3 regions of the Scandinavium manionii genome follow, and region 1 is predicted to be linked to each of the others. Evidence: predicted binding sites of a transcription regulator. Region 1 holds the regulator's gene; each other region holds the start of a gene.

Evidence for each region. Region 1 encodes PhoB, which activates phosphate uptake and scavenging genes when phosphate is short. Its sites were predicted from a motif close to CTGTCATAAAACTGNCNNAT; they were not measured.
Region 2: the regulator PhoB is predicted to act here: its motif matches at 5,982-6,001, upstream of glpT (glycerol-3-phosphate transporter).
Region 3: the regulator PhoB is predicted to act here: its motif matches at 4,099-4,118, upstream of kdgR (DNA-binding transcriptional regulator KdgR).

Annotation. Positions count from the first base shown of each region.
Region 1 covers NZ_JALIGC010000040.1:785,405-793,076, forward strand. Annotated here, with positions in the region: gene phoR (phosphate regulon sensor histidine kinase PhoR) at 1-971, opposite strand, end outside; gene phoB (phosphate response regulator transcription factor PhoB) at 993-1,682, opposite strand; gene sbcD (exonuclease subunit SbcD) at 1,992-3,194, shown strand; gene sbcC (exonuclease subunit SbcC) at 3,191-6,331, shown strand; gene araJ (MFS transporter AraJ) at 6,456-7,625, shown strand; gene mak (fructokinase) at 7,656-7,672, opposite strand, start outside.
Region 2 covers NZ_JALIGC010000039.1:329,537-337,208, reverse strand. Annotated here, with positions in the region: gene nrdA (class 1a ribonucleoside-diphosphate reductase subunit alpha) at 1-620, shown strand, start outside; gene nrdB (class Ia ribonucleoside-diphosphate reductase subunit beta) at 719-1,849, shown strand; gene yfaE (class I ribonucleotide reductase maintenance protein YfaE) at 1,849-2,103, shown strand; gene MUU51_RS16045 (MFS transporter) at 2,190-3,380, opposite strand; gene MUU51_RS16040 (LysR family transcriptional regulator) at 3,542-4,420, shown strand; gene glpT (glycerol-3-phosphate transporter) at 4,504-5,862, opposite strand; gene glpA (anaerobic glycerol-3-phosphate dehydrogenase subunit A) at 6,124-7,672, shown strand, end outside.
Region 3 covers NZ_JALIGC010000033.1:147,796-155,467, forward strand. Annotated here, with positions in the region: gene ftsI2 (peptidoglycan DD-transpeptidase FtsI2/PBP3(PARA)) at 1-1,062, opposite strand, end outside; gene cspE (transcription antiterminator/RNA stability regulator CspE) at 1,265-1,474, opposite strand; partial or broken gene MUU51_RS04635 (DUF2627 domain-containing protein) at 1,487-1,631, opposite strand; gene MUU51_RS04640 (YebO family protein) at 2,239-2,538, opposite strand; gene mgrB (PhoP/PhoQ regulatory lipoprotein MgrB) at 2,613-2,759, opposite strand; gene MUU51_RS04650 (YobH family protein) at 2,919-3,158, shown strand; gene kdgR (DNA-binding transcriptional regulator KdgR) at 3,216-4,007, opposite strand; gene MUU51_RS04660 (MFS transporter) at 4,185-5,558, shown strand; gene htpX (protease HtpX) at 5,621-6,502, opposite strand; gene prc (carboxy terminal-processing peptidase) at 6,694-7,672, opposite strand, start outside.

The sequences.
Region 1 (7,672 bases):
TTCGACATCGCACTGCGCAACTGCTCCTCGCTGCCAAGCACCTGCAGTGAATCCTCAATGTCGAAATGCAGAATGTGCTTCTTATGGCTGAGAGTCTGCGCCTCGCGCTCAATCACCCTGAGCATCATTGGCACGTCGATAGTTTCATTCAATGCCGCCAGCGGAGCCGCCTCGATGCGTGACAGCGTAAGCAGTTGGCGCACCAGGCCTTCCATACGCTGGGTTTGCTCACGCATGGTGTGCAGCGCTTTTTCACGCGGCGCGCCTTCCAGCGCTTGCTCCTGCATCATCTCCAGATAGCCCTGCAGCACCGTCAACGGCGTGCGTAATTCATGGCTGACGTTGGCGAAGAAATTGCGGCGGGCGCCTTCCAGCTGGTGCATCTGAGTAACGTCACGTGCCACCAGCAGCAGCTGTTTTTCACTGTAGGGCATGACGCGAATTTCCAGATGTCGCCCGGTGTTGAGCACCAGGTTGAGCGGCCGGGTGAAATCGCGAGATTTGAGATAGCGGGAAAATTCAGGGTAGCGCAGCAGGTTAAGGATGTTCTGACCGTTATCGTCCGGCCAGCGTAGATTCAGCAGCTGCTGGGCCAGGCCGTTACACCAGAACATGGCCCCTTCTTCGGTGGTCAGCACCACCGCATCAGGCAGCGATTCAGCGCCACTACGAAAGCGTTTGATCAGGCTCCCCAGCTCACGACGGCGCTTTTTATTACGCATCTGCATCTGGTGCAGCCCATACAGCAGCGGCTCCCAGCTGCCTTTGCCCGGCGGTGGCGTCATGCTGCGGTCAACCCATAGCCACCATGAAAGTTGCAGTAAATTCCAGAAATGCCAGATAAGTAGCCCGGTCACCGCCGCCAGTAAGAACCATGGCAAATACCCGAATAGCGCCCCCAGAATGAGGGCCGGAATACAACAGAGGATCAGCTCAAAAACCAGCCTTTTCCATGACAGCCGTTCAAGCACGGGTCACACTCCAGTCAATTGTCAGAAACGGGCGGAGAAACGATAACCCGTGCCGCGAACGGTTTGTACCATTCTGTCGTGACCACTGTGTTCCAGCGCTTTACGCAGACGACGAATGTGAACATCCACCGTCCGGTCTTCTACATACACATTCGTTCCCCAGACGTTATTCAGCAGCTGTTCGCGGCTGTATACGCGCTCCGGATGAGTCATAAAGAAGTGCAGCAGTTTAAACTCGGTCGGCCCCATGTCCAGCGGGTTTTCACCGGTCATGACGCGGTGGGAAGAAGGGTCAAGGCTCAGGCCCTGCATTTCGATAACCTCTTCTACCGCCATCGGCGAGATACGGCGCATGACAGCTTTGATACGGGCCACCAGCTCTTTCGGGGAGAAAGGCTTGGTGATGTAATCGTCGGCGCCGGTTTCCAGGCCCCGCACGCGATCTTCTTCTTCGCCACGCGCGGTCAGCATCACCACAGGAATATCGCGCGTTAACGCTTCACGCTTGAGGTGTTTGATAAACTGAATGCCCGAGCCACCTGGCAGCATCCAGTCGAGCAAGACTAAATCAGGCCACGGTTCGTTCAGTTGGTTTACAGCACTGTCATAATCGTCTGCTTCTACAGGCTGAAAGCCATTTTGCTCCAGGACGAAGCACACCATTTCGCGAATTGGGGCTTCATCTTCAACGACCAGAATACGTCTCGCCATTATAAATCCTGTGTTATTAGTCATGTGCCTGTAAGCGGCGTCTTATTCGGCGTAAGTATGCGTCAGATTTATGACAGATTTATGATAGAGCCTTTTCACATTATTACACTGAATGACTGCGGTCATCGCCCTGTTATCCCTAAATGTTTTTACCCGTCATATTTCCAGCTGCCTCTTCATTGGCTGCGCTTGCCCCCCCAGTCACATAGTTATCTATGCTCCAGGGGGGAAGCAAGCTTGCCGCTTCGATGCAACTCGAATTATTTAGGGTATATAATGACGGCCTCGCTTTTCAGCCACGGGCCCACTATGCGCATCCTACACACCTCCGACTGGCACCTCGGCCAGAATTTCTACAGTAAAAGCCGTGCCGCTGAGCACGATGCTTTTCTCGACTGGCTGCTGGAAACCGCACAGGCGAACGAGGTGGATGCCATTATCGTGGCCGGTGATATCTTCGACACCGGTTCACCGCCGAGCTACGCGCGCGAACTCTACAACCGTTTCGTGGTGAAATTGCAGCAAACCGGCTGTCATCTGGTGGTGCTGGCGGGGAACCATGATTCCGTCGCCACGCTCAACGAATCCCGCGATATTCTCGCGTTCCTGAACACCACCGTGGTCGCCGGAAGCGGGATGGCCCCTTGCGTGCTCAACCATCGCGATGGAACCCCTGGGGCGATTTTCTGCCCGGTGCCGTTTCTGCGTCCACGCGATGTCATCGTCAGCCAGGCCGGTTCCTCCGCCGGGGAAAAGCAGCAACATTTATTACAGGCCATCACTGATTACTATCAGCAGCAATATCAGCAGGCTTGCGAACTACGTGGCGATCGCCCGCTGCCAATCATCGCCAGTGGCCATCTGACTACCGTCGGCGCCAGTAAAAGTGACGCGGTACGTGACATTTATATCGGCACGCTCGACGCCTTCCCGGCGCAGAACTTCCCGCCGGTGGACTACATTGCCCTCGGCCACATCCATCGGGCGCAAAAAATTGGCGGCAGCGAGCACATTCGCTACTGCGGCTCGCCGATTTCCCTGAGTTTCGATGAAACAGGCAAAGCGAAAACCGTCAATCTGGTGAGTTTTAACGATGGAAAACTGGCGGAAGTGACGCCGCTGGAGGTGCCCGTGACGCAGCAGTTGGCGGTGCTGAAAGGCGATTTCGCCAGCATCAGCGAGCAACTGACGCAGTGGCGCGATGGCGATGCCCCCTCGCCGGTGTGGCTCGATATCGAAATCACCAGCGACGAATATCTGCACGACATCCAGCGAAAAATTCAGGCCCTGACCGACGAGCTACCGGTTGAAGTGCTACTGGTGCGCCGCAGTCGCGAACAGCGCGAGCGCATTATGGCCAGCGAACATCGCGAAACGCTAAGCGAACTGAAAGTCGAAGAGGTTTTTGCGCGCCGCCTGGCGCTGGAAGCACTGGAAGAACCGCAGCAACAGCGCCTGCATCAGCTGTTTAACGAAACGGTGCACGCGCTTTCCGGGGAGGAACAGCCATGAAAATTTTGAGTCTGCGGCTGAAAAACCTCAACTCGCTGAAGGGCGAGTGGAAAATTGATTTCACCGCCGAGCCTTTCGCCAGCAACGGTCTGTTTGCCATTACCGGCCCGACCGGTGCGGGTAAAACCACCCTCCTCGACGCCATCTGTCTGGCGTTGTACCACAAAACGCCGCGTCTCAGCACCTTGTCACAATCACAAAACGATTTGATGACCCGCGATACCGCCGAATGTCTGGCGGAAGTGGAATTCGAGGTGAAAGGCGTGGCCTACCGCGCCTTCTGGAGCCAGAACCGCGCGCGCAATCAGCCCGATGGCAACCTGCAAGCCCCACGCGTGGAGCTGGCCCGCTGCGACGACGGTAAAATACTGGCCGAAAAAGTCAAAGACAAGCTGGATCTGACTGCCTCGCTGACCGGGCTGGATTATGGCCGCTTCACCCGCTCAATGATGCTTTCTCAAGGCCAGTTCGCCGCGTTCCTCAACGCCGAACCGAAAGAGCGCGCCGAACTGCTGGAGGAGCTGACCGGCACTGAGATTTACGGCCAGATTTCCGCGATGGTGTTTGAAAAGCATAAAGAAGCCAAAACCGAACTGGAGAAGCGCCAGGCTCAGGCTTCGGGCATGATTTTGCTGAATGACGAGCAGCAGCAGGCGTTGCAGCAACGTTTGCAGGCACTTACTGACGACGAAAAACAGCAGCAGAATGAACAGCTTCGGGTCCAGATTTGGCAGCAGTGGCTGACACGCGAAACAGAGCTGCACGCCGCAGAGCAGCGCACGCAAGCCTCGCTGAGTGCCGCGCAGCAGGCGCTGACTACCGCTCAGCCGCAGCTTTCTACGCTCGCCCAGTCGTTACCCGCCGACAGACTGCGCCCGATGTGGGGTCGTCTGCAGGACAGCCAGACGACACTGACGCAAACGCACCAGCAAACCGAAGAAGTAAATACTCGCTTACAGAACCAACTGGCGCTGCGCGGGCGCTTGCGCCTCAGCGCCGAACGCCAGCAACAACAATGGCTGGTGAGCCAGAAAACCCTGAATGAATGGCTGGCGGCGAATGAACGCTATCGCCACTGGCAGCGCGAACTGACCGGCTGGCGTGCGGCGTTTACCCAGCAAACGCGCGATGCGGCCCAGTTGCAAACCCTGAGCCAGCGAGAAACTGAATTCACGCGCCAGCTTAACGCTCTGCCGACCACGTCCCTCACCCTCGATGAAACTGCGGTGGCAACGGCGCTGGAACAACACGGTGCCGCGCGCCCGCTTCGCCAGCAGCTGAACGCGCTACAAAGCCGTTTTCAGCCACTGCAAAAGCGCCGTCAACAACTGCAACCGCTGCTGGTTCAGCGCCAGCAGGAACAGGAAAAAGGCGAAGCCGAGCTTGCCCGCCGTCGCCAGCAGTACAAAGAAAAACTGCAGCAGTTCAATGACGTCAAGACCCTGTGCGAGCAGGAAAAAATCATTGCCAAACTCACCGATGAACGCGCCCGTTTGCAGCCCGGCGCACCGTGCCCGCTGTGCGGTTCGGCGGAACATCCGGCAGTGGCGGAATATCAGGCATTAAAGCCAGGTGTCAACGAAGCCCGTCGCGATGCGCTTGAAAAAGAGGTCAAACAGATTGGCGAATCCGGGGCCAGCCTGAAAGGCGAACTCGATGCGCTGGTGAAACAAATTCAGGCTGAGCAACGCGAGCTGCAGTCCATCGCTGAGCAGGAGCAAGCACTCACCTCTCAATGGCAATCGACCGTCGATGGTTTGCAGATCTCTCTGACCCCTGACGATGATATCGGTGGCTGGCTGAGCGAGCAGGAAAACTACGAACAACAGCTTTATCAGCACAGCCAGCGATTGAACATAGCGCGTCAGATGCGCGACCTGAAAAATCAGCGCAGCGCCCTGGAGCAGGAAATCGCCGATCGCCAGCTGACGCTGGGTGAAGCGCTGAACGGCTTTAGCCTGACGCTTCCCGCGCACGGCGAAGAAAACGTCTGGCTGGCAGCCCGCGAGACCGAAAGTCAGCAATGGCAGACACAGAGCGAACAGCAGCAGTCCATCGAGCAAAAACTGGGACAGCTTCAGCCCTTGCTCGACACCCTGCCTACGGCTGCGCCGCAGGAAGATGTTGCCTCGATGGCGCTGGACGGCTGGCAGCAGCTGCATCACGACTGCGTGTCGCTGCAAAGCCAGTGGCACACGCTGCAACAACAGGAGAGTCAGGCGCGCGAACGCCTGACTCTGGCGCAAAAAGAGTTTGAAGCCGCGCTGGAAGGCAGCCAGTTTGCCAACCAGGACGCTTTCCTGGCCGCGCTGCTGGATGACGATACGCGCCAAAAACTGGAGCAGCTGAAACAGCAGCTCGAAAACCAGTTGCAGCAACAGCAGGCGCTGGCGTCGCAGGCTCAGAACGATCGGGTTCAGCACCAGCAGCAGCGTCCGGACGATTTACCGGAAACGCAGGATCGCGATCAAGTGCCAACGTTGCTGGCCCAACTGGCGCAGCGGTTACGCGAAAACAGCGCGGCACAGGGGGAAATCCGCCAGCAGCTGAAACAGGATGCGGACAATCGACAGCAGCAGCAGGCACTGATGGCGCAGATCAACGCCGCCGCGCAAACCCTGGAAGACTGGGGCTGCCTGAATACGCTGATTGGCTCCAAAGAGGGCGACAAATTCCGTAAATTCGCGCAGGGGCTGACGCTCGACAATTTAGTGTGGCTGGCCAACGAGCAGATGAGCCGCCTGCATGGGCGTTATCTGTTGAAACGCAAAGCCAGCGAAGCGCTGGAACTGGAAGTGATGGACACCTGGCAGGCCGACGCGGTGCGCGACACCCGCACGCTTTCCGGCGGAGAGAGCTTCCTCGTCAGCCTCGCGCTGGCGCTGGCGCTGTCCGATTTGGTCAGTCATAAAACGCGCATTGATTCGCTGTTCCTCGACGAAGGTTTCGGCACGCTCGACAGTGAAACGCTGGATACCGCGCTGGACGCGCTCGACGCGCTGAACGCCAGTGGTAAGGTTATCGGCGTGATAAGCCATGTGGAAGCGATGAAGGAGCGGATCCCGGTGCAGATTAAAGTGAAGAAAATTAATGGACTGGGATACAGCAGGCTGGATAAAATTTTTTCCGTAGAGTAATGACGTAGCAGTTTCGTCAATATAGACAGAAGAATAAGCCCTTGGTTTAGCCCCGCTTTTACCTCAAGCTGGGCTTTACTACGCGGCCTGATGTTCCGGGCACATTCCCTCGCAACGAGTCAGTATGAAAAAAGTCATTTTATCTTTAGCACTGGGCACGTTCGGCCTGGGCATGGCTGAGTTTGGTATCATGGGCGTGCTGACGGAACTTGCCGGCAACGTAGGAATTTCTATCCCCATGGCCGGGCATATGATCTCCTGGTATGCGTTCGGCGTGGTGCTGGGGGCGCCGGTTATCGCCCTGTTTTCCAACCGTTTTTCCCTTAAACATATCCTGATTTTTCTGCTGGCCCTTTGCCTGGTCGGTAATGCGATGTTCACCCTGTCGTCCTCTTACTGGATGCTCGCGGCAGGCCGACTGGTCTCCGGTTTTCCTCACGGTGCCTTCTTTGGCGTGGGCGCTATTATATTGTCAAAACTCGCCAGCCCCGGAAAAGTGACGTCTGCCGTCGCGGGGATGATCAGTGGAATGACCGTCGCGAACCTGCTCGGTGTGCCGCTTGGCACCTGGCTTAGCCAGGAATTTAGCTGGCGCTACACCTTTTTATTGATAGCCATGTTTAATATCGCGGTGATGGCCGCGGTGACCTGTTGGGTGCCCAATATTACGGATAACGCCAGAACCAAATTGCGTAATCAGTTTCACTTTTTGAAATCACCCGCCCCCTGGTTTATTTTCGCTGCGACTCTCTTTGGCAATGCCGGTGTCTTCGCATGGTTTAGCTATATCAAGCCGTTCATGATGACGGTCGCCGGTTTTTCCGAAGGGAAAATGACGGTGATTATGATGCTGGCGGGGCTGGGAATGGTCTCGGGCAATCTGTTGAGTGGTCGCTTATCCGGAAAATTCTCTCCGCTCAGCATCGCCATTGTGACGGATTTGGTTATTGCGCTTTCGCTGGGCCTGCTGTTTTTGTTTGGCGGTGGCCAATTCGCGTCGCTTAGTCTGACATTTATCTGCTGTATGGGGCTTTTTGCACTCTCCGCACCGTTGCAAATTTTGCTGCTGCAAAATGCGAAAGGAGGCGAAATGCTGGGTGCGGCCGGGGGACAAATGGCCTTTAATCTGGGGAGCGCAGTCGGCGCTTACTGTGGCGGATTGATGCTGACCGCGGGTTTTGCCTACAACTATGTGGCGCTCCCCGCGGCCCTTCTGTCATTTTTCGCGATGTTTTCGTTGCTGCTGTATGCTCGCTTGAAACACAGGCCTGTGCCTGCATTCTCCTCAATCTGAATTCTGCCCTGTTGACCAGGGCAGCCTGATTTAGAGCGGCCACAACC
Region 2 (7,672 bases), on a different contig from region 1:
ACGAACTGGCGAAGGAGCAAGGCGCATGCCCGTGGTTTAACGAAACCACTTACGCGAAAGGCATTCTGCCGATCGATACCTACAAGAAAGACCTGGACGCTATCGTTAACGAGCCGCTGCACTACGACTGGGATGGTCTGCGTGAGTCGATCAAAACCCACGGTCTGCGTAACTCCACGCTGTCTGCCCTGATGCCGTCTGAGACCTCTTCGCAGATCTCTAACGCCACTAACGGCATCGAGCCGCCGCGCGGCCACGTCAGCATCAAAGCGTCGAAAGATGGGATCCTGCGCCAGGTTGTTCCGGATTACGAAAAGCTACAGAACAGCTACGAGCTGCTGTGGGAAATGCCAAACAACGACGGTTATCTGCAACTGGTTGGTATCATGCAGAAGTTTATCGACCAGTCGATTTCGGCAAACACCAACTATGACCCGACACGTTTCCCGTCTGGTAAAGTGCCGATGCAGCAACTGCTCAAAGACCTGCTCAATGCCTATAAATTTGGCGTGAAAACCCTGTACTATCACAACACCCGTGATGGCGCAGAAGATGCCCAGGACGACATGGCACCGTCCATTCAGGACGATGGCTGCGAAAGCGGCGCATGTAAAATCTAAGCTATTTGCCGGGTAGCGTTTCGCTTACCCGGCCTACGATTTTGACGGCCCGGCCAACAACGCACCACCGGGCAATAAAATCTCAACAGGACTCATTCATGGCTTATACCACCTTTTCACAGACGAAAAATAACCAGCTGCTGGAGCCTATGTTCTTCGGCCAGCCGGTCAACGTGGCACGCTACGATCAGCAAAAATATGACATCTTCGAAAAGCTGATCGAAAAGCAACTCTCCTTCTTCTGGCGCCCGGAAGAAGTAGACGTCTCACGCGATCGTATTGACTACCAGGCGCTGCCTGACCATGAAAAGCACATTTTCATCAGCAACCTGAAGTACCAGACGCTGCTGGATTCCATTCAGGGCCGTAGCCCGAATGTGGCGCTGCTGCCGCTTATCTCTATTCCTGAACTGGAAACCTGGGTGGAAACCTGGGCGTTTTCAGAAACCATTCACTCGCGCTCTTACACCCATATCATCCGTAACATCGTCAACGATCCGGCGACCGTGTTCGATGATATCGTCACCAACGAGCAGATTCAGAAACGCGCCGAAGGGATTTCCCACTACTACGATTCCCTGATTGAGCTGACCAGTTACTGGCATCTGCTGGGTGAAGGCACGCATAACGTGAACGGCAAAACGGTGACCGTTAACCTGCACGAGCTGAAGAAAAAGCTGTATCTGTGTCTGATGAGCGTCAACGCGCTGGAAGCGATCCGCTTCTACGTCAGCTTTGCCTGCTCCTTCGCGTTCGCAGAACGTAAGCTGATGGAAGGCAACGCCAAAATCATCCGCTTGATTGCGCGTGATGAAGCCCTGCACCTGACCGGTACCCAGCACATGTTGAACCTGCTGCGTTCAGGCCAGGACGACCCGGAAATGGCGCTGATTGCTGAAGAATGCAAACAGGAGTGTTATGACCTGTTTGTGCAGGCAGCACAGCAGGAAAAAGAGTGGGCCGGTTATCTGTTCCGTGACGGCTCCATGATTGGCCTGAACAAAGACATTCTGTGGCAGTACATCGAATACATTACCAACATCCGCATGCAGGCGGTTGGGCTTGATCTGCCGTTCCAGACCCGCTCCAACCCGATCCCGTGGATCAACACCTGGCTGGTGTCCGATAACGTACAGGTTGCGCCGCAGGAAGTGGAAGTCAGCTCTTATCTGGTCGGTCAAATCGACTCCAATGTGGATGCCGACGACCTGAGCAATTTCCAGCTCTGATGAGCCGCGTGACCCTTCGTCTGACTGGCACACAGCTGTTGTGCCAGGAAGAACACCCTTCGCTATTGGTGGCGCTAGAGTCGCACAACGTGGCGGTCGAGTTTCAATGTCGCGAAGGCTATTGCGGCTCCTGCCGCTGTCGTCTGGTTTCCGGCCAAGTTGACTGGCTGACCGAGCCGCTGGCGTTTATTCAGCACGGGGAAATTCTGCCCTGCTGCTGCAAAGCCAACGGCGATATTGAAATCGAGATGTAGCCCCTTTTATCTCAGGTCAATCTGCTCTGTCCGGCTCCGCGCTTATCTGCGGAGCGGGCTTTTAGACAACATTTTCACTGGCTTCCTCAGTGGATCTCTTTTGCGGACACCAGCGTTATGCCCGCCTTTCCCTTCATATACCACGCATAAAACACCCCGGCGACGATCACCAGTACGGCGCCCGCCAGATAGATCATGCGGTAACCTGCGTGTTCCACCATCAGCCCCATTATCAGCGCGCCAAGGGCCATCCCCGCATCCATCGCATTAAAGAACAGGGAATTCGCCGTACCGATATTGTGCGGCGCCACTGAGCTGATAATTTGCGTCTGGAATACCGGCGTAACAGAACCGTAGCCAATCCCGATCAACGCCCCAGCGAAAATCATCATCATACTGCCCTGCGTGTAGCCGAGCGCCACCAACCCCAGCGTGAACGCCAGCAAACAAGGGTAAACCACATATTTCGGCCCTTTTCTGTCGCAGACGTTGCCGGTAAACGAACGGCAAATCATCAAAAAAAGGGCATAACAAAGCAGAAAGTGACTGGCCGCCGCCATCAGATTAAGTTCCCGGGCGTAAAGCGCCAGAAACGCGGAGACGCCCGCATAGGCAAAGGTCATTAAGAACGTGATGCCCGCAAACGGCAGCGCTGCACGGTCAAACATGGCGGCAAGCCCCAGGGAAGGCGTTGAACCATCGGCATGACGAAGGACTGGCGGAACGGTAATGATCAGCGCCAGAACGATGCACACCAGAGATACGCCCGTACACAGCCAGAAGGCCGGAGTATACGCGCTCCAGCGCGCCATATTCAGGCCAACCCACGGCCCGACGACCATCGCCAGCCCCATTGCCAAAGAGAAAAAACTGATGCCCTCCCCACGTCGGGAGGCCGGGATCATCCGCGCGGAAATCGTCCCTTTTACCGTGGTGATAACACCAAACGTAATACCATGAAGCACCCGGATAAACAGCAGGGATTCAATGGAATGGCAAACAGGATAGAGCGCAGTGACCACCAAAAAAGCCAGAGAAGAGAGCACCAGAATAGTTTTATTTGAATATTTTCCCACCCACTGCCCGGCAAAAGGGCGAATGACGATCGCCGCAGCTAAAAAGCAGGTGACTAATAAGCCCGCTTTATCGGGTGAAGCATGCAGACGGTCAGAAATATAGAGAGGGAGTAGCGTCAGCAGCACATAAAAGACAAAGAAAATAATGAAGCTAATGGTGGTGATAGCCCAAAAATCTTTCGTCCATAATTTTTCTTTCATCTTCAACAACCTGTTCAGAAGACGCAGGCAGGCAACGTGCAATATCTATGCGCGCGTCGCGGATGCGGCAAAATGTGATGTAATTAAGAGACTGCGATTATAAATAAAGAGACACTATTAAAGAAATTAATCGTTTTAATCATATTAATTAGAGAATACTAATGACGCTGACACAGGTCCACGCTCTGCTGGCCGTACTGGAATACAATGGATTTACCGAGGCCAGTAAACGCCTCTACATGACGCAGTCCGCCATCAGCCAGGCGATTGCCGCGCTGGAACAAGAGCTCGGGGTAGACATTCTGATCCGTGACCGACGAAAAGCTATTCAACTCACGGCGGCAGGCGATCGGATCGTTGCCCATCTGCGCAACATCACTCGCGAAGTGAATGCCATTAAGGAGATAGCCTGGCAGGAGAAAAAGGACCCGGTGCGTACGTTACGTCTTGGCTGCTTTCCCAGCGTATGCGCCTGTATTTTGCCGGCGGTGATACGCTACTTCGAAAAACATCACCCGACGATCAAAATTATCCCCTATGAAGAGAACAGTGCCGCGATTATTGACTCACTGCGTAGTGAAAATATTGATGCGGGTTTTGTTCATTCTCCGGTAAAGGGAATGCATGCCGTCCCCGTCTATCAGGATAAATTTACCGTCGTGGTACCGGAGAGCCATCCTCTGGCGGCGAATGATATTGTTATGATTGACGCGCTGGCGGGTGAGCCGCTGATCGTCAGCAAAGGAGGTTATGAATTAAGCATCATGGCGTTATTTAAAGAGAGGAACATTGAACCGCTCGTTAAATATGAATTCAGCCATCCGGATACCGCCATCAGCTTTATTCGCCAGGGATTAGGTATTGCACTACTGCCTGAATTGACAATACAGACGATGGGACCCGATTTACGGTCAGTAGCGCTGGCCCCCACCTTTTACCGACAAATTTCGCTTCTGACCCGAGACCCTCCTGTGGAAGGCAGCCCGTCAGGTCTGCTTCAGGCCTGTATGAAAACATTAACGGCAGAAGAAAAAATATAAACACTGCACCCGGCTCCGCTGTCTTCCGCGTTTAAGGTGCAGTGGGTCATCACGCCACAGGTCAGTCGGCATCCACGGCGGCATTATCCGCCGTGACGTTTGTTCAGCAACGCTGCGTGATGACGTTTTTCGCCGACCATCACCACTAGCAGTAAAATCACCGCCAGCACACTGCCGCCAATCATCACCATAAAGCCGCCATCCCAGCCGAAGAAATCGACGGTATAACCGACAATCGCACTCGCCGCCACGGAACCACCGAGATAGCCAAACAGCCCGGTAAAGCCCGCTGCCGTGCCCGCTGCTTTCTTCGGTGCCAGCTCAAGCGCATGCAGACCAATCAGCATCACCGGGCCGTAAATCAGGAAGCCGATGACAATCATACAAGCCATATCCACCCCCGGATTACCCGGCGGGTTGAGCCAGTAAACGATGGTTGCAATGGTCACCAGAATCATAAAGAACACGCCGGTCGCCCCGCGATTGCCACGGAACACTTTGTCCGACATCCAGCCACACAGCAGCGTGCCCGGGATCCCCGCATATTCATACAGGAAATACGCCCACGAGGATTTATCCAGTGCGAAATGCTTCACTTCTTTCAGGTAGGTTGGAGACCAGTCAAGAATGCCGTAGCGCAGCAGATAGACAAACACGTTGGCGACGGCGATGTACCACAACAGCTTGTTCGGCAGCACGTACTGCATGAAAATCTGCTTCGCGGTCAGCTCTTCTTCATTCTTCTCGCTGTAGTCGTCCGGGTAATCGTTTTTATACTCTTCGATAGGCGGTAGCCCGCAGGACTGCGGCGTGTCACGCATCAGCGCAAAGGCAACAATTGCCACCAGGATCGCGCCGAATGCAGGCATATACAGTGCCGCATGCCAGTCGTTAAACCACGCCATCCCCAACAGGAACAGCAGTGGTGGCAGCCCGCCGCCGACGTTATGCGCGCAGTTCCACACTGAGACAATCCCGCCGCGCTCTTTCTGCGACCACCAGTGCACCATCGTGCGCCCGCACGGCGGCCAGCCCATCCCCTGGAACCAACCGCACACGAACAGCAGAACGAACATCACCATAATGCTCGACGTTGCCCACGGCACGAAGCCCATGAACAGCATTACTGCCGCCGCGAGAATCAGTCCTGCAGGCAGGAATACACGCGGATTCGAGCGATCAGAGATCGAGCCCATAATGAATTTCGAAAAGCCATAAGCGATGGAAATTCCTGACAGTGCAAAGCCTAAATCACCGCGCGAAAAACCCTGTTCAATAAGGTAAGGCATTGCTAACGCGAAGTTTTTGCGTACCAGATAGTAGGCGGCATAACCGAAGAAAATCCCGAGGAAAATTTGCCAGCGCAGGCGGCGATAGTGAGCATCTATTTGCGCATCAGGCAATCGCGCGATATGCGCGGCAGGTTTGAAAATACTGAGCATTGTAGCCTCCGTGGCCATCGTTATCAGAAGGACGTCTCCGGCGCGAGCAGCTCGCGGTGCGCCATTGCGGCTGGATGGTAGGAAAAGTGTTGTCTATATACTGTGAAACGTCGCACAGAATGTTACATATTTATGACAAACATTCCATTATGAGCACGGAATCACGTTTCACTTTCGATTTATGCTCGAATATGCTCGATATCAAACAAACCATATTCTTAATGTGGCTAAATGGAAGAAAACGAACATTGAGGGATCAGTATGAGTTTCTCTACCTCCAGCGAAGCCGATGTCATCATCATCGGCGGCGGGGCCACCGGGGCCGGGATCGCCCGGGACTGCAGCCTGCGCGGACTTAAGGTCATCCTGGTCGAACGGAATGATATCGCCACCGGCGCCACCGGGCGCAATCACGGCCTGCTGCACAGCGGCGCACGATACGCGGTGACGGATGCGGAATCAGCCCGGGAATGCATCGCGGAAAACGCGATTTTGAAACGCATTGCGCGCCACTGTATCGAGGCCACGGAAGGGCTGTTCATCACCCTGCCGGAAGACTCCCTCGATTATCAGCATCAGTTTATTGAAGCCTGCCTCGCGGCGAATATTCCCGCCCAACCGTTAACGCCAGCTCAAGCCCTAACGCTGGAGCCTGCGGTGAATCCCAATCTTATTGGCGCGGTCAGCGTTCCCGATGGCACCGTCGATCCGTTCCGTCTCACCGCAGCCAATATGCTCGATGCACGCGAACACAGGGCGGTCATCCGTACCGGCAGCGAGATCACCGGCCTGATTCGCCGGGGCGATCGCGTATGCGGCGTGACAATATGGGACCGCACGCGTCACGCCAGCGAAAACTTACATGCCCAGGTCGTGGTCAATGCGGGCGGTATCTGGGGCCAGCGCATCGCCGAATATGCCGATTTAAGCGTGCGTATGTTCCCGGCCAAAGGCTCGCTGCTTATCTTCGAAAACCGCATCAACCAGCACGTCATCAACCGCTGCCGCAAACCTGCCGACGCCGACATTCTGGTGCCCGGCGACACCATATCCCTGATTGGCACCACCTCCACACACATTGACTATCGTGACATCGACGACAACCGGGTCACGGCGGCGGAAGTGGACATTCTGCTGCGCGAAGGCGAAAAGCTGGCCCCGTCCATCGCCACCACCCGCATTCTGCGCGCATACTGCGGTGTGCGACCGCTGGTCGCCAGCGACGATGATCCGAGTGGGCGTAATGTCAGTCGCGGCATTGTGCTGCTCGATCACGCCGTGCGTGACGGGCTGGAAGGGTTTATCACTATCACCGGCGGTAAGTTGATGACCTACCGTTTAATGGCGGAAATGGCCACCGATGCGGTCTGTCGCAAGCTGAATCACAACGCCCCCTGTACCACCGCGGATACTCCCCTGCCCGGCTCTCAGGATCCAACCGAGAAAACGCTGCATAAAATTGTCTCGCTACCCGCACCGCTACGCGGTTCAGCGGTATACCGCCATGGTGACCGCACCCCCGCATCGATTGGTGATTCCCGCCTGAAGCGCAGCCTGGTGTGTGAGTGTGAGTCGGTCACCGCCGGCGAGGTGCAGTACGCGGTGGAAAATCTTGGCGTGAAAAACTTGCTCGATTTACGCCGCCGTACCCGCGTGGGCATGGGCACCTGTCAGGGGGAACTGTGCGCCTGTCGCGCCGCCGCGCTATTGCACCGCTATCAGGTCACCACGCCTGCGCAGTCGCTGACTCAACTTTCTGAATTTTTAAACGAGCGCTGGCGTGGCGTGCAACCCATCGCCTGGGGCGATG
Region 3 (7,672 bases), on a different contig from region 1:
CGACACGCCGGTATCACTCGATTTTTGCAGAATGCCGGTGAGGCTCAGCTCAGGGTAGTAGCCCACGTCACGAATGCGGTGACCATCCAGGGTGTACGGATGGGTATCAACCACGCTGTCAGGGCGAACAATACCCTGCTGCAATGCGGTCATGATGACCAAAGGTTTAACCGTTGAGCCCGGCTCAAAGGTGTCGCTGATCGCGCGGTTACGGAAATCATCCAGCGTGGCTTTTTCACGGTTGTTTGGGTTGAAATCCGGATAGCTTGCCATCGCCAAAATTTCGCCGGTATCAATTCGAATCAACACAGACGCACCGGATTCAGCTTTATTCCAGCGCACGGCGTTGTCCAGCGCATCTTCAGTGACCGTCTGCAAACGCTCATCAATGCTGAGTTGTAGGTTATGCGCAGGGACCGCGGCCTGTTCAGTCAGATTTTCAATCACGTTCCCATGGCGGTCTTTTCGCACCAGTCGCAGACCTGGTTTGCCCTGCATTTGCGCGTTAAAGCTTTTTTCAACGCCTTCAATGCCCTGGTCATCAATGTTGGTGAAGCCGATAAGATTGGCAGCAACGTGACCGGCAGGATAAAAACGGCGTGATTCTTCACGAAGATTAATGCCTGGTAGATGGAGTTTATCAATCCAGGCTGCCTGCTGCGGATCGACCTGACGCGCAAGATAAAGGAAACGGGAATGCGGATGCTGAGTGATTTTAGAAGTCAGATCAGACAATGAGGTGTGTAAGGCATTAGCCAGCGCCTGCCAGCGCGCGCTGTAACCGACGCCACCTTTCGAGAGCAGCGTTTGTGGATCAACCCAGATTGCGCTAACGGGTACGCTCACCGCCAACGGGCGCCCTTCTCTGTCGATGATCATCCCACGAGGAACATCGATGGGTTCTTCACGTAAAGAACGCATATCTTCTTGTTTTACCAGATTATCTGGCGAAATTATTTGTAGCCAACCTACGCGGGCCAACAGCAGCCCCAGACAACAACAAATACCTAAACACACCAGGCCAAAACGGACTGGGGTGAAGTGACGGCGATGGTTTTGCACTCCGGCTCCCGATTATGATTTACAACCCAATGATTTAACGTGAAAAGGGGTCGGGATGAGCGATAAACAATGCTAATAACGATGTGGTTTTGCAACAAAGCGCGACTGCGGGGGTCTGACGGACATACTCAGAAACAAATGTAAAAAGCCCCGCTAGTGCGAGGCTTTATGGCTGATGTCAAATGAGATCAGTGTATTCGAATCAGATAGCAGTTACGTTAACTGCAGCTGGGCCTTTCTGGCCGTCCTGAATTTCGAACTCAACGTTCTGGCCTTCAGCCAGAGTTTTGAAGCCGTTACCCTGGATTGCAGAGAAATGTACGAATACATCTTTGCTGCCGTCTGCAGGAGTAATGAAGCCAAAACCTTTAGACTCGTTGAACCACTTAACTTGACCTTTAATCTTTGCCATTTGCAAAATTCCTTAGAGTGTTTTCTTCGCCCGAGGGCACTTACATAGCTAAAACTGAGACATTACTGCATGAGGCACTAATATAAGGTTCGGCAGAGAAGCGGTATTCAACGACAACGTGTTTACTCAGGACTTCTTTACTGAAAATGCCACACATAGACAGAACTGTACCTCGTTTAACCCAAAACGTGTTATCACATACTACGTAAATAATGGCAAGCCATTTTTAAACATGTCTCGATCGGTCGCACATAACATCGCATTAAGCGATGATCATCTGCACAATTATGCGAAGTTTCATCACTTATCCGACCATCGACCATACCGTCACAAGCCCGTCAGACTGCGTATTTTTACGACTTTTTTACCATAGCTCAACGTGTTTACTTCTGCCAGTCTGTCTGCGTGCAAACGCAACATTTTCCTATAGTTAGACATTTTTGTGCATAAATATGCTTCAATCCTGGCCACTCTCACATATAAAGCGCAGACTAATCATCAATATTAAATATTATTGATGCTGCACCGTAATAATGAAAATTTGATGACAGCGCTTCATGATGGGGTAATAAAAACGTTTCGATAAATTGTGATAACGCTTTAATGGATAACGTAAAAGAATTAAAAACTTTTGAAGGAGAGCATGGACAAATAGCAAGAAGGGTATGAGACCAAAAAGTGATAAAGCATAATAATAAGTTATAGCAATGCATTACGAAATTGAGCATCCCGGCAGTCAATCTGTTCGACCACCGGGAAGGCTATCAGCGTTCCGCCACCAGACGGATAAAATCATCATCGCTGTCCTGCGGCTCTACCTGGACTTGTTCTGCAGGTTTCACCGGCGTTTCTTTCTCCGGTTCATTTGCTTCACACAGGCGACGCAGTAATGCATTTTGACGCTTTTGCTGATCCAGCAGCGCTTCCAGAAGTTCTATCTGTTCGTTTGCTCGCGAACTGGCGCGGTTTACGAAAAACCACAGGGCCAGCCCGATGACCAGTACCAGCAAGGAGATTGCCAGCGAGGCCAAATTCAGCATTCCGGAATTCATTAAATCAACCATTTCACCACCTCAAATTGGAGCCATCATTCTACCACTCGGCGGCATGAGGAAGGAAATCTCCTATGAGAAAATCTTTACCAGGGAATGAATTTATTGATGGTGCAAATACCGCTGAAAAATTGCACATCCTGATCGCACAACACGTTAATCATCTGAGTCCACAGTAATAGACAGGCAATCAGAAAGATAACCGCCAGGATGACCCACCGTAACTTTTTCACTCCACTCTCCGGGTAACCATATTTGTTAACAGATTAGCACGCTAACCTTAAACCGCGGCTAACTGTAATGGAGTCGCTTCATTTTAGGAATCATCGACTTGTTTCAGGGCATGAACGAACTACTCTATTGTACAGGAAGAAACAAAAACGAGGCATATGATGCGTTTTACGATTCGTGCAATTATTGTACTGGCTATTATTTGGATTGCTTTGCTTTCAACCGGCTACGGTGTGCTGATGGGCAGCACTGAAAACGTAGGCGGATTAGGATTACAGTGTAAATATCTCACCGCACGTGGTACCAGCACCGCGCAATATGTTCACACTGACAGCGGGATTATTGGCATTACTGACTGCCCTCTCCTGCGTAAAAGCACAACGGTTGTCGATAAGGGATAATCGTACACCACAAACATAGAACGCCGCTTATTGCGGCGTTTTTTATGGACGCGTTTCTCAGAATGGATAGTCGTTGTAACCCATCTGCTCAGAAATCTTACGCGCCGCCGTGTGCAGCATGCTGACGTACTCGTGCAGACGCTCCTCAGAGAAACGCAGAGTCGGGAAGGAAATGCTCAGCCCCGCAATCACCACGCCGAAGCGGTCAAACACCGGCACACCGATGCAACGCAGCCCCTCTTCCTGCTCTTCATTATCTTCGCCATAACCTTGCTCACGCACCACATCCAGCAGCGGTAACAGCTCTTCAGTATCGGCGATAGTCCGCTCGGTGCTGCGCTTATACTCAACGTGCTCGAGGATCTGTTTTACTTCCTCACGGTCACGCCACGCCAACAGCACTTTACCAATTGCCGTGCTGTACAGTGGATTGCGACGGCCAATGCGGGAGTACATTCGCAGGTTATACATTGAGTCAATTTTATGGATGTAGACGATGCTGTCTTCATCCAGCGCGCCCAGGTGAATGGTTTCTTTCGTCAAACGAGAAAGTTCACGCATCTGGATATCCGCACTGCGGATGAGATCGACGTTTTGCAGCGAGCGCGCACCCAGCTCAAACAGTTTCAGAGTCAAAGAGTATTTCTCTGATTCGCCTTCCTGTGCCACGTAGCCCAACGATTTCATGGTCTGTAAAAAGCGATAAACCGTGCTTTTTGACATCATTACGCGCTGTGAAAGCTCAGTTATCCCTATCTCACGCTCTTCGCCAAGCGCTTGCAAAATGCCAAAAACCTTCAACACCGAAGAGACAGAATCTGGCTGTTTATCCAAATCTGCAACTGCCATTTATCACCTCATCGCGACTGTTTTATAAAATTCAGAACTGTTTTTTATTATAATTTCGCGCGCCGTCCGCCGCAATCACTCTTCTGCATCTTCGTTACAAATCTGCGACATACTGCCGAATAATCAATGCTAAAATCATTATCTGCATAATGATTTCATTAAAGACGCATTTTTCACATGGAAAAAACAGCTCCTGATGGTTTGCCATTGCCGCAACGCTATGGCGCCATTCTGACGATCGTGCTTGGTATTTCGATGGCCGTCCTTGACGGTGCCATTGCCAACGTCGCCCTTCCCACTATTGCTACCGACCTTAACGCCTCTCCCGCCGCGTCTATCTGGATAGTTAACGCCTACCAAATCGCGATTGTTATCTCGCTGCTGACCCTGGCATTTCTCGGCGATATGTTCGGCTATCGCCGAATTTACAAATGCGGCCTGGTGGTCTTCACCTGCACGTCGCTGATTTGCGCCCTTTCGCACTCCCTGGAAATGCTGACGCTAGCCCGCGTGGCGCAGGGTCTGGGAGGCGCTGCGTTGATGAGCGTCAACACGGCGTTGATACGCCTCATTTATCCGCAGCGCTTTCTCGGTCGCGGGATGGGAATCAACTCGTTTATTGTGGCCGTTTCCTCTGCCGCAGGACCAACTATTGCCGCAGCAATTTTATCCGTGGCATCCTGGCAGTGGCTGTTCCTGATTAACGTCCCGATCGGGATCGTGGCGTTTGTTTTGGCCATGCGTTATCTGCCGTCTAACGGTGCCCGCAGCCAGGCATCACGTTTCGATCTGCCGAGTGCGGTCATGAACGCTTTAACCTTCGGTTTACTGATAACGGCACTCAGCAGCTTTGCCCAAGGGCAGTCTCTGCTACTGGTGCTGAGTGAAGTGGTGGCAATGCTGGTTATCGGCTTTTTCTTTGTGCGTCGCCAGTTGAAGCTGCCGGTGCCGCTACTGCCGGTTGATTTGCTACGTATTCCGCTATTTTCACTGTCTATCTGTACCTCGATTTGTTCTTTCTGCGCTCAAATGCTGGCCCTGGTTTCACTGCCTTTCTTCCTGCAATCGGTTATGGGCCGCAGTGAAGTTGAAACCGGTCTGCTGCTGACGCCGTGGCCGTTGGCCACCATGGTAATGGCCCCAATTGCAGGTTATCTCATCGAAAAGGTTCACGCCGGTTTCCTCGGTGCATTGGGTTTGGCGGTAATGGCATGCGGGCTGTTCGCGTTGGCACTGCTGCCCTCTTCGCCACAGGATATCGACATTGTCTGGCGCATGATGCTGTGCGGGGCCGGTTTTGGGTTATTCCAGTCTCCGAACAATCACACCATTGTGTCGTCTGCGCCGCGTAATCGCAGCGGTGGCGCAAGCGGAATGTTAGGTACTGCTCGTCTGCTGGGGCAAAGTACTGGCGCAGCACTGGTGGCGTTAATGTTTAATCTGTTTGGCACGCACGGGACGCACACTTCGCTTTTACTGGCAGGATCCCTTGCGGTTATCGCCGCCATTTTCAGTGGCCTTCGCGTCGCCCAGCCTCGGGCTGTCCCCTGATCCAGGCGTAAAAAAAGCGCCGCTGAGCGGCGCTTTGCTTTAAGGGTCGTGCTGTGAATTCGTTATTTCAGGTACTCGCCGCTACGCAGCGCTTCGATACGTTTGTCCAGCGGCGGGTGCGTCATGAACAGTTCGCTCATGGACTTCGCTTTGCCATTGATACAAAACGCCATCATGCTGCTGGCTTCCTGCGGTTCGTAACTGGTTTTCAGGCGCTGAAGCGCCGCAATCATTTTCTCGCGGCCCACGAGTTTGGCTGAACCGGCATCGGCGTGGAACTCTCGATGACGGGAGAACCACATGGTGATGATGCTGGCGAGAATACCGAACACCAGCTCCAGCACTGTCGCTACCGCAAAGTAAATCAGCGGGTTACCGTTGCTGCTTTCACCTTCATCACGGTTGCCGCCCAGGAAACCGGCCGCAATCTGCGCAATAACACGAGAAATAAAGATAACAAAAGTGTTCACGATGCCCTGAATCAGGGTCATGGTCACCATGTCACCGTTGGCGATGTGGCTGATTTCGTGCGCGATGACTGCTTCGGCCTCATCACGGCTCATGTTCTGCAACAAGCCCGTACTCACGGCAACCAACGACGCATCACGGCGTGCACCGGTCGCGAAGGCGTTGATATCCGGCGCGTGATACACTGCAACCTGCGGCATGGCAATACCCGCCTGGCGAGACTGCTGCGCGACGGTGTTCATCAGCCAGCGCTCAGTTTCATTGCGCGGCTGTTCTATAACCTCACCACCTACCGATTTCAGCGCCATCCATTTCGACATTAATAGCGACACAATCGAGCCACCAAAACCGAAAAGCAGCGCCATGATAAGCAGGCCCGTCATGCTGCTAGACTGAATTCCTGTCAGGCTTAGCACCAGCCCAAACACGACCATAACCGCCAGGTTGGTCATCAGGAAGAGCGCGATTCGCATCATAATTTTCTTTAACCTCGTTGTAACAAAACGCACTATGCGATTACCCATATGGTATGGGTCTTACGCCAATTTTCAACTATCAGAGGTCGCTAAGTCACGAGAAAAACACAACTTTACATTGTGTTGCATCTCGCTGACGCACGCTTTAGAAAGAAAAAAAACAGGCACAATTTCATGTGCCTGTTGGGGGGTTATTTGCTGGCGGTTGGTGTTACCGCGGGCCGGTCTTTTTCCATATTTGCCAGGTCATTGGCGATATGGACCGTTTCATCCAGATACGGATCGGGCTCCTGATAATCCTTCGGCAGATCGTCCAGTTTCTTCAGCGGTGGCTTGCCTTCACGTTTGTAACGATCGTTAATGCGGGCCAGGCGCGTCGCGTCATCTTCCTCATTCTCTTTCTCACGCTGTGCGTAATTCAGTGAAGCGATATTGCGGCGCTCTTTCAGCGCATTGAAACGGGCAATATCTTTGACGATGTACTGGAATTCCGGATCTTTCGCGATACGGTCATTGTGGTCTTTCAGAAGTTCTGGACCAAACGGCATCATATCGCCCGTTTTGACGTAGGTCGCAGCATTAATGCTGTCCCACGGCAGAGCGTTATCTTCAAACTTCTCACCGGTTTCTGTCTCTTCGCTGCCGGTTGGCATCATGATATCTGGCGTCACACCTTTACGCTGAGTACTGCCGCCGTTGATGCGGTAGAACTTCTGAATGGTGTACTGCACAGAACCCAGCGCTGGCCACTCTGGGCGCAGCATCTGATCGTAGATGCGGTTCAGCGAGCGATACTGCTGCACGGTGCCTTTACCGAAGGTAGGCTCACCGACAATCAGAGCGCGCCCATAATCCTGCATAGCCGCCGCGAAGATTTCAGATGCAGACGCGCTGAAGCGGTCAACCAGCACGACGAGTGGGCCTTTGTAATACACAACGCCGTCGGTATCGCTGTCTTCGCGTACCTTGCCGTTGTTATCACGCACCTGCACTACCGGGCCAGACGGGATAAACAGACCAGAAAGCGATACCGCCTCGGTCAGTGCTCCACCGCCGTTGCTACGCAGATCGATAACGACGCTGGTAACGTTTTGTTTTTCCAGTTTCTGCAGCTGCACCTTCACATCATCGGTGAGACCCACGTAGAAACCAGGAATATCCAGCACGCCA